One region of the Kitasatospora sp. NPDC058184 genome, then DNA from elsewhere that is predicted to be linked to it. Evidence: riboswitches for the same ligand, from Rfam matches in the RefSeq annotation. Region 1 holds a riboswitch; the other holds the start of a gene.
What was found. Region 1 has a riboswitch for cobalamin ahead of ACFVXH_RS13415 (HoxN/HupN/NixA family nickel/cobalt transporter). Riboswitches for the same ligand answer to the same signal wherever they lie in the genome.
Positions count from the first base shown of each region.

Region 2: linked by a shared signal. The riboswitch ahead of ACFVXH_RS09870 (iron ABC transporter permease) and the one ahead of ACFVXH_RS13415 (HoxN/HupN/NixA family nickel/cobalt transporter) in region 1 are both predicted to bind cobalamin.

Region 1 is NZ_JBHVVE010000006.1:63,069-67,567, reverse strand. It holds gene rpsN (30S ribosomal protein S14) at 3-308, opposite strand; gene rpmB (50S ribosomal protein L28) at 308-544, opposite strand; gene rpmG (50S ribosomal protein L33) at 690-854, shown strand; gene ACFVXH_RS13415 (HoxN/HupN/NixA family nickel/cobalt transporter) at 921-2,036, opposite strand; cobalamin riboswitch at 2,067-2,280, opposite strand; gene ACFVXH_RS13410 (metalloregulator ArsR/SmtB family transcription factor) at 2,363-2,746, shown strand; gene ACFVXH_RS13405 (hypothetical protein) at 2,869-4,499, shown strand, end outside.
Region 2 is NZ_JBHVVE010000004.1:279,659-284,157, forward strand. It holds gene ACFVXH_RS09860 (ABC transporter substrate-binding protein) at 1-872, opposite strand, end outside; gene ACFVXH_RS09865 (ABC transporter ATP-binding protein) at 889-1,692, opposite strand; gene ACFVXH_RS09870 (iron ABC transporter permease) at 1,689-2,768, opposite strand; cobalamin riboswitch at 2,891-3,016, opposite strand; gene sodN (superoxide dismutase, Ni) at 3,098-3,493, opposite strand; gene sodX (nickel-type superoxide dismutase maturation protease) at 3,770-4,132, shown strand; gene ACFVXH_RS09885 (CGNR zinc finger domain-containing protein) at 4,140-4,499, opposite strand, start outside.

The DNA.
Region 1 (4,499 bases):
GCTCACCAGCTCGCCTTGCGGACGCCGGGCAGGTGCCCGGCGTGGGCGTGGGCGCGCAGGTTGACCCGGGAGAGGCCGAAGGCCCGCAGGTAGCCGCGGGGCCGGCCGTCCACGGCGTCCCGGTTGCGGACCCGGGTGGCGCTGGCGTCGCGCGGCTGGCGGGCGAGCTCGGCCTGGGCGGCGGCGCGCTCGGCGGGGCCGGTGCCGGGGTGGGCGATGGTCCGCTTGAGCTCGGCCCGGCGCTCGGCGTGGCGGGCGACGACGGCGCGCCGCCGCTCGTTCTTGGCGATCTTGCTCTGCTTGGCCATCAGACCTTCTCCCCCCGGGCGCGGATGCGGGCGACGGCGGCCTCGATGCCGATCGCGTCGACGGTGCGGATGCCCTTGGCGCTCAGCGCCAGCCGGACGTACCGGCCCTCGCCGGGCAGCCAGTAGCGCTTGCGCTGGATGTTGGGGTCGAAGCGGCGGCCGGTGCGGCGGTGCGAGTGCGAGATCGCGTTGCCGAAGCCGGGCCGGCGGCCGGTGAGTTGGCAGCGGGCGGACATGGGTGCTCCCTGGCGTCCGGGAATGGGCAGGACCGGGCTCACGTTACACCAGATGAAAATGACTTCCATTTTGATGTACGGTTCGAGCCAACCCCTCGGACCGGAACCCGAGACCCCGACCCCCCAGACCCCAGGAGGACGTCCCATGGCCCGCAGCGAACTGCGCCCGGTGATCAGGCTCCGCTCCACCGCCGGCACCGGCTTCACCTACGTGACCCGCAAGAACCGCCGCAACGACCCGGACCGGATGGTCCTGCGCAAGTACGACCCGGCCGCGGGCCGGCACGTCGACTTCCGCGAGGAGCGCTGACCCCGGACACGCGAACGGCGCCTCCCCGGACTCGGGGAGGCGCCGTGGGTGGCCGGGCCGCTCGGCTCAGGAGCCCTCGGGCGTCCAGCGCTGCTCGACCCGGGCGAGCTTCCAGTACCCGATCGCGATCGCCCAGACCACCACGAACAGCCCGGCGATGGCGTAGCCCACGTTGTCCAGCGAGATGTCCGCGACGAACCCGGTGACCGGGTCGGTCAGGTCGAGCTTCTCGTGCAGCACCCCGACCAGCTCGATGGTGCCGATGATGAAGGCCACCGCGATCGACAGACCCGTGATGGTCAGGTTGTAGTACACCTTCCGGACCGGGTTGGCGAAGGCCCACTGGTACGCGAAGTTCATGAACGTCCCGTCCAGGGTGTCGAACAGGCTCATCCCCGCCGCGAACAGCAGCGGCAGGCAGACGATCGCGTACCAGGGCAGCCCGGAGGCCGCGCCCGAGCCGGCCATCACCATCAGGGTGACCTCGGTCGCGGTGTCGAAGCCCAGGCCCAGCACCATGCCCACCGGGAACATCTGCCCCGGCCGGGTGATCGAACGGGTCGCCCGGTTCAGCACCCGGGCCATGAAGCCGCGCGAGTCGAGGTGCGCCTCCAGCTCCTTCTCGTCGAACTTCCCGGCCCGCATCGAGCGGAACACCCTGAGGATGCCGAGCAGCGCCGCCAGGTTGAGCGCGCCGATCAGGTAGAGGAACACGCCGGAGGTGGTCGTCCCGATCACGCCCAGCCACTTGTGGGTGGCCGACTCGTCGTCCATCAGCGTGTTCGCCAGCTGCGCGCCGCCCGCCACCAGGGCGGCCATCAGCACCACCATCGAGGAGTGCCCGAGGGCGAACCAGAAGCCCACCGAGACCGGCCGCTTGCCGTCCGCCATCAGCTTGCGGGTGGTGTTGTCGATCACCGCGATGTGGTCGGCGTCGAAGGCGTGCCGCATGCCGAGGGTGTACGCGGTGATGCCGAGGCCCACCCCGAAGACCTGGGTACCGACCGCGTACCGCTCGGGCGCGACCAGGAAGATCAGCGTGCCGAAGGCCACCACGTGCATGGCCACGATCACCGCCATCAGCCCGGCCGTACGGACGGTGTCCTCGCGCCGCCATCTGAAGCTGGGCAGCACGGAAGGGGCCGGCTTCGCGCCGGCGGCAACGGTTTCGGGCAGGGTCATCTGCGGATCACGCTCCAGCACCTCGTGGAAAACCTCGTGAGATGCCGTGGCCGGTCTCCTGGCTGACGGGATACCCGTGCCCGCCTTCCCAGGTGCGCGAGGCACCCAGTGGCTCCGTGGGCACGGACGACGTTCCTCCGCGGGCGGAGGAACGACCCGATCACAGTGGCGAGGGCCGCTCCGGGCTGGGACCCCTGAGGGTCCGTCACCGGTCTTCCCGAGCACCACGGCGGGGAACACCGTAGGGGCCGCGCCCCGACCCGTGCAAGGCTGCGCACCTGCGCAGGTGTCCAGGATCACAGGCGACCGCCTGCAAGAATGTCCGCATGCATCTCGTACCGGCCGACCGCGCGGGCCACCGCACCATCGACGGGCACCGGGTCTGCGAGGCCATCGCCGCGATCGGCGACCCCGCGCACGTCCGGTCCTGGGCCGAGCGGTTCTCCCTGCTCGCCGACCCCGGACGGCTCGCCCTGCTGCTCGCCCTCCACCGGGCCGGCCCGCTCGCCGTCAGCGACCTCGCGGTGGCCACCGGCATGCGCGACCCCGCCGTCTCCCAGGCCCTGCGGCTGCTCCGCACGGCCGGCGTGGTCACCGGCGACCGGGACGGACGAGTGGTGCGCTACCGGCTCGTGGACGAGGCCATGCGCCCCCTCCTCGACGAGTGCGCCGCCGCCGAGCACCACGAGCCCAGCGCGGCGGTGGGCTGACCCCTCCCGCCGACGCCTGCCCGACCTGCTGACTCCCGCTCGGTCTGCCGACTCCTGCCCGGGCCGCTGACTCCCGCTCGGGAAGGCGCGCCGCGAACGGCCCCGGCCAGTACGATCATGATGTGCCGTCCCACCCCCATGCCTGGCCCGCCGACCGCTGGAACACCGACCCGGTCAAGGCCCGCGTGCTGGCGGTCGCCCGCACCCTCACCTCGGCCACCCGGGTGCTGGACGTCCTCTCCCTGCTGAGCCCGCACGGCATCGAGTGGTACTTCACCGTCAACCCCGGTTCCGTCTTCGCCGACCGCGCCCTGGACGACTACCTGCACGGCCTGTCCGGCTTCACCGTGCTGGACTGGGACGACGCCGTCCGCCACCGCTTCGACCTGGCCGTCGCCTGCGCCGTCCACTCCTCCATGCACCGCCTGGACGCCCACCTCGTCGTCCTGCCGCACGGCGCCGGCTACAACCGCCTGGTCACCGAGTCCACCGGCGACACGGTCAGCGCCGCCGGCCTGTCCCGCAACGAACTCACCCACCGCGGGCGGGTGTTCGTGGACGCCCTCGGGCTCTCCCACCCCGAACAGCTCGACCGGCTGCGGACCTCCTGCCCCGAGGCCCTGGACGTCGCCCGGGTGGTCGGCGACCCGTGCTTCGACCGGATGCTCGCCAGCCGGCGCTCCCGGGACGGCTACCGCGCCGCGCTCGGCGCCGTCGGCGGCCGACGGCTCGTCGTCGTCAGCTCCACCTGGAGCGAGCACTCGTTATTCGGCCGCCACCCCGACCTGCCCCGGCGGCTCGTCCGCCAACTGCCCGCCGACGAGTACACGGTGGCCGTCGTGCTGCACCCCAACGTGTGGAGCCGCCACGCCCCCGGGGCGCTGCTCGACGACGCCCGCCGGATGGGCCTGCGCCTGATCCCGCCCCACCAGGGCTGGCAGGCCGCGCTCGTCGCCGCCGACTGCGTGATCGGCGACCACGGCTCGGTCACCGTCTACGGCGCCGCCCTGGAACACCGCACCATGCTCGTCGCCACCGGCGCCGCCGAACTCGACCCGCGCTCCCCCAGCTACGCCTTCGGCCAGGCCGCCCCCGTCCTCGACCCGGACGGGGACCTCGCCGCCCAGCTCGAACAGGCCCTCGCCGAGGCCCCGGCCGGCCTGCGCGAGATCACCGACCGCTCACTCGCCCACCGCGGCGAATCCGCCCGGCTGCTGCGCCCGCTGCTCTACTCCTTCCTGGACGGCCTGGACGAACCCGGGGACGAACCGGCCCTGCCGCCCTACCCCAGGCCCGTCCCCTGCCCCGGGGCCACCGAGTGGCCCACCGCGTACGACGTCGAGGGCAGCACCGAGGGGACCGAGGTGAGCCTGCGGCGCTACCCCTTCCACCCGGACGACCACACCCCGCGCGGCTTCCACGCCCTCACCGACGAGCACCCGGGCGACGCCCTGCGCTACACGGCCGAGGTGATCGCCCGCACCGAGGCGCACGCCGAACGCCCCGCCACCCGCTGGCTGGCCGACACCGCCGCCGAACTGCCCGGCCTCGCCGTCGCGGTGGCCGCCCTCGGCCCGGCCCGCCACCTGCTCCGGCTGCACGCCGGCCGACTGCTGGAGGCCCGCGCCGAACCGGACTGGGGCCGCCCCGACCCCGCCGTCGACCCGCTGTTGCTCGGCTCCGCCGTGGCCTGCTGGCTCGCCGACGGCGGCGACCCGGCCGGCCTCCCGGAGCACGGACTCACCGTCCGCAC
Region 2 (4,499 bases), on a different contig from region 1:
ACGTCGGCCAGCGGCGGGAAGGACGTCAGGAACTTCCGCTTCTCCTCGGCCTTCGGCGTCGCGTAGTCGTTGATCACGATCACCTCGGGGTCGCGCTGCACCACGCTCTCCCAGCCGGCCGTGACCCAGCTGTCGGCGAGGTCGCCCATGATGTTGGTCCCGCCGGCCTTGGCGATGATCTCGTTGGCGGCGGCGAACTTCCCGGCGGTGTACGGCTTGTCCTGCCCGCTGTCGTACAGGAAGACGGAGGGGCGGCGCTCGGGCTGCGGGACGGCGGCGATCCGCGCCTTGAAGTCCGCGATCAGCTGGTCGGAGCGGTCCTTGACGTCGAAGATCTCGCCGAGGTTGGCCAGGTCGGTGTAGAGCGCCTCCAGCGGGTCCATCACGCCGCGCTCGGTGCCCTTGCCGCTGCGGCAGGACTCGCTGAGCACGTACGAGTCGACGCCGAGCGCCTTGAAGGCCTGCGGGGTGACGCCGCTGCCCTCGTCGAAGCCGTAGTGCCAGCCGGCGAAGACCAGGTCGGCCTTGGCGTCCAGCGCGATCTCCTTGGTGAGGATCTTCTTGGAGAGCCAGGTGGTCTGCTGGTAGCCGTCCTTCCAGGCGACCTGGTCGATCTTCCCCTTGTCGTCGGGCATCACGTAGCCGGCCATCCGGTCGGCGAGGCCGAGCGAGAGCATCAGTTCGGTGATGTTGACGTCGTTGGTCACCACCCGGGCGGGCTTCTGCGCGAAGGTGAGCTTCTCCCCGCAGTTGTCCACCGTCACGGGGTAGTGGGCGGAGGCGGTGGCGGCCTCCTTCGGGGCGATCTCGGCGCCGCAGCCGACGAGTCCGAGGGCGAGCAGGGCGGTGGCGGCAACGGCCTTGGTGCGCACGGGAGTTCCTTGGGGGTCAGGGGAGGCGGTCGAAGAGCAGCTGGAGGGCGCCGGTCTCCGGGTGGCGCACCGGGGTGCCCCGGACGCCGAACACCTCGGCCAGCAGGGCGGGTCGGAGCACCTCGTCGGGCGGCCCGGAGGCGACGATCCGGCCGTCCCGCAGGACGTACAGCAGGTCGCAGTGGCCCGCCGCCAGGTTGAGGTCGTGCAGCGCGGTGAGCACCGTCGGACCGGCCTCGCGGGCGAGCGCCAGCACCTCCAACTGGTGCGCGATGTCGAGGTGGTTGGTGGGTTCGTCGAGCACCAGCAGGCGCGGTTCCTGGACCAGCGCGCGGGCGAACAGCACCCGCTGCTTCTCGCCCCCGGACAGGCTCAGGAAGCCCCGCTCGGCGAGGTGCCCGGCCCGGACCTTGCGCAGCGCCTCGGCGCAGCGCCGCTCGTCCCCGTCGACTTGGGCGCCGAAGCCGCGGCGGTGCGGCAGCCGGCCCATGGCGACCACCTCGGCGACGGTGAAGTCGAACTCGGCGGAGTGCTCCTGGGTCAGCGCGGCCACCCGGCGGGCGCTCTCGCGGGCGGTGAGGGCGTGCAGGTCGTCGCCGGCCAGCCGGACCACGCCGCCGGCCGGCTTCAGCACCCGGTAGACGCAGCGCAGCAGGGTCGACTTGCCGCTGCCGTTGGGGCCGATCAGGCCGACCACCTGTCCGGCGGCGGCCGCCAGGCTCACCTCGTGGACCAGCCGGGTGCCGGCCAGCTCCACCGAGACGCCGTCGACGGCGAGGTCCTGGGCGTGCACCGGGGTCGGGTCGGTCGTCGCGGTCACCGGGCACCTCCGAAGGCCTGGCCGCGGCGGCGCATCATCACCAGGAAGGCGGGCACGCCGAGCACCGCGGTGAACACCCCGACGGGCAGTTCGGCGGGCGCCAGCAGGGTGCGCGAGGCGATGTCCACCCAGACCAGCAGCAGCGCCCCGGCGAGCGGCGCGACCACCAGCACCCGGCGGTGCCCGGCGCCGACCAGCATCCGCGCCAGGTGCGGCATCAGCAGCCCGACGAAGCCGATCGCTCCGCTGACCGCGACCACGGTGCCGGTGACGGCGGCGGTCACCACGAACAGCTCGCGGCGCAGCCGGTCCGGGTCCACGCCGAGCGAGGCGGAGGTCTCGTCGCCCATCGCGAGCGCGTCCAGCCGCCCGGCGGTGCAGGCCAGGTAGGCGAGCCCGGCCAGCACGGTGACGGCGGCGATCGGCACCTTGCCCCAGGTGGCGCCGCCGAGGCTGCCGAGCAGCCACATCATGACGTCCCGGGCGGCCTCGCCGCGGTCGGCGGCGAAGACCATCAGGGTGGTGGCGGCGGAGAAGCCGTAGGACAGCGCGGTGCCGGTGAGCACCAGCCGCAGCGGGGTGAGCCCGTACGCGGTGCGGGCCGCGACGTAGACCAGGGTCATGGCGGCCAGCGCGGAGCCGAAGGCGGAGGCGGAGATCGCCCACACCCCGAGCGAGGCGAAGGCGCCGAACAGCATCACGGCGTTGGCGCCGACGGCCGCGCCGGAGGAGATGCCGAGCACGAAGGGGTCCGCCAGCGCGTTGCGCACCAGGGCCTGGACGGCGACCCCGCAGGCGGCCAGCCCGGCGCCGACCACGGCGGCCAGCACGGTGCGCGGCAGCCGGATCTCCCAGACGATCGCGTACGCGGCCGCCTCGTCCGCGTCCAGCCGGCCGCCCGTCAGCCCGGCGCCCAGGAGCCGCAGCACCCGGGGCAGGCCGAGCCCGGAGGAGCCGAGGGCGACCCCGCAGACCAGGGAGAGCAGCAGGGCGGCGGCGAGTCCGGCGGCGAGCGGGACGACGGGTATTCGGCGAGCGGGCGGGCCGACTGCACGGTTGACGGGTGCGCGGTTCACGGGTGCGCCTTGCCTCGGGCCGGGAGCGCGCCGGGGCGGGCGCGGGCCGGGGGCGTGCCGGGGCGCCGTTCCCCTCGCAGTCCGCGGCGAGTTGTCGGGAGGTCGGCGGCCGAGGGCGATCGGGCTGGCGCGGCCGTACGGGCGGGTACGGGCCGTGCTCACCGTTGCGGGTCAGCGCCGGATTCGCACCGGACTTCCCCCTCGGACGCCCTGGCAGCATAACAGCCACTCAGGGCAGGCAACCCTTACCGAGCCGGGTCGGACGTGAACGCACGACCGCCCCCGTCCGGCGGTGCGGACGGGGGCGGTCGGGTGGCGACGCGTCAGGCTCAGGCCTGCTTGGTCTCCCAGAAGATTTTGTCGACCTGGGCGATCAGGTCGAGCAGGGCCTGGCCGGTGGCCGGGTCCGTGGACGCCTTGGCGGCCGAGGCGGCCTTCAGGGTGTCGTTGATCAGCTGGTGCAGCTGCGGGTACTTCTCGAAGTGCGGGGCCTTGAAGTAGTCGCTCCACAGCACCGAGATGTGGTGCTTGACGGCCTCGGCGCGCTGCTCCTTGATGATGACGGCGCGGGCGCGGAAGTGCGGGTCCTCGTTGGCCTGGTACTTCTCCTGGGTGGCCTTGACCGACTCGGCCTCCAGCTTGGCCTGCGCGGGGTCGTAGACGCCGCAGGGCAGGTCGCAGTGGGCGTGGACGGTGGCGCGCGGTGCAAACAGACGAGAGAACATGGGAGTCCTTCCTTAGATCGTCTTCCCGCGCCCGAGATTACCCTTCCGCCCTCCCGGTTTCGCGATCGGGCGGTGGGCCTAGGGCGAAAGACGGACCGGGAACCGGCGCAATCCGGACATCGGACGGACGGCGGTCCGTACGGCAGACTGGGGGCGCGAGCGGGGGCGGGAGGAGGAGTCGTGGCGCGGAGCACGCGAGCGGAGGGCGCCGGGGCGGGGGAGCGCGGCCCGGGCGGCGCGCTGCCGTTCGGGCTGGTCGACGTGGCGGGGCCGTCGATGGTCCCGACCCTGCGCGAGGGCGACCGGCTGCTGGTCCGCTACGGCGCGCCGATCCGGCCCGGCGCGGTGGTGGTCTTCCGGCACCCCTTCCAGCAGGACCTGCTGGTGGTGAAGCGGGCCGCCGAGCGCCGGGCCACGGGCTGGTGGCTGCTCTCCGACAACCGCCCGGTGGACAGCGACAGCCGCAGCTACGGCGCCGTCCCGGACGAGCTGGTGCTCGGCCGGGTGCTGCTGCGGCTGCGCCCGAGCCCGGTCTGGCTGGCGCCGGGGCGCCGGCTGGAGCGGCTGCTGCTCACCCCGCGGCTGGCCCGGGTGCCGGGCCTGGCCCGCCGGCTCGGCGCCTGGGTCGAGGAGGTCTAGCGGGCCGCTACGCCCGGGCCGCCGCCTCCGCCTCCAGGCGCTTGCGGGCCCGGTAGGCGGCCACGTTGGCGCGGGTCGCGCAGCGGTCCGAGCAGTAGCGGCGGGAGCGGTTGGTCGAGGTGTCCAGGTAGGCGTTGCGGCAGGGCGCGGCCTGGCAGATGCCGAGCCGGTCGGCGCCCAGCTCGGTGAGGTGGACGGCCAGGCCCATGCAGGCGACCGCGCTGAAGTGGGCGGTGGCGGTGGGGGAGTTGTCGGCCAGGTGCAGGTGCCAGCGCGGCCGCCCGGCGTCGTCCAGGTAGTCGTGCCCGGAGATCAGCGGGCTGACCGGGTACTCCATCAGCAGGCTGTTCAGCAGGTCGACGCCGCG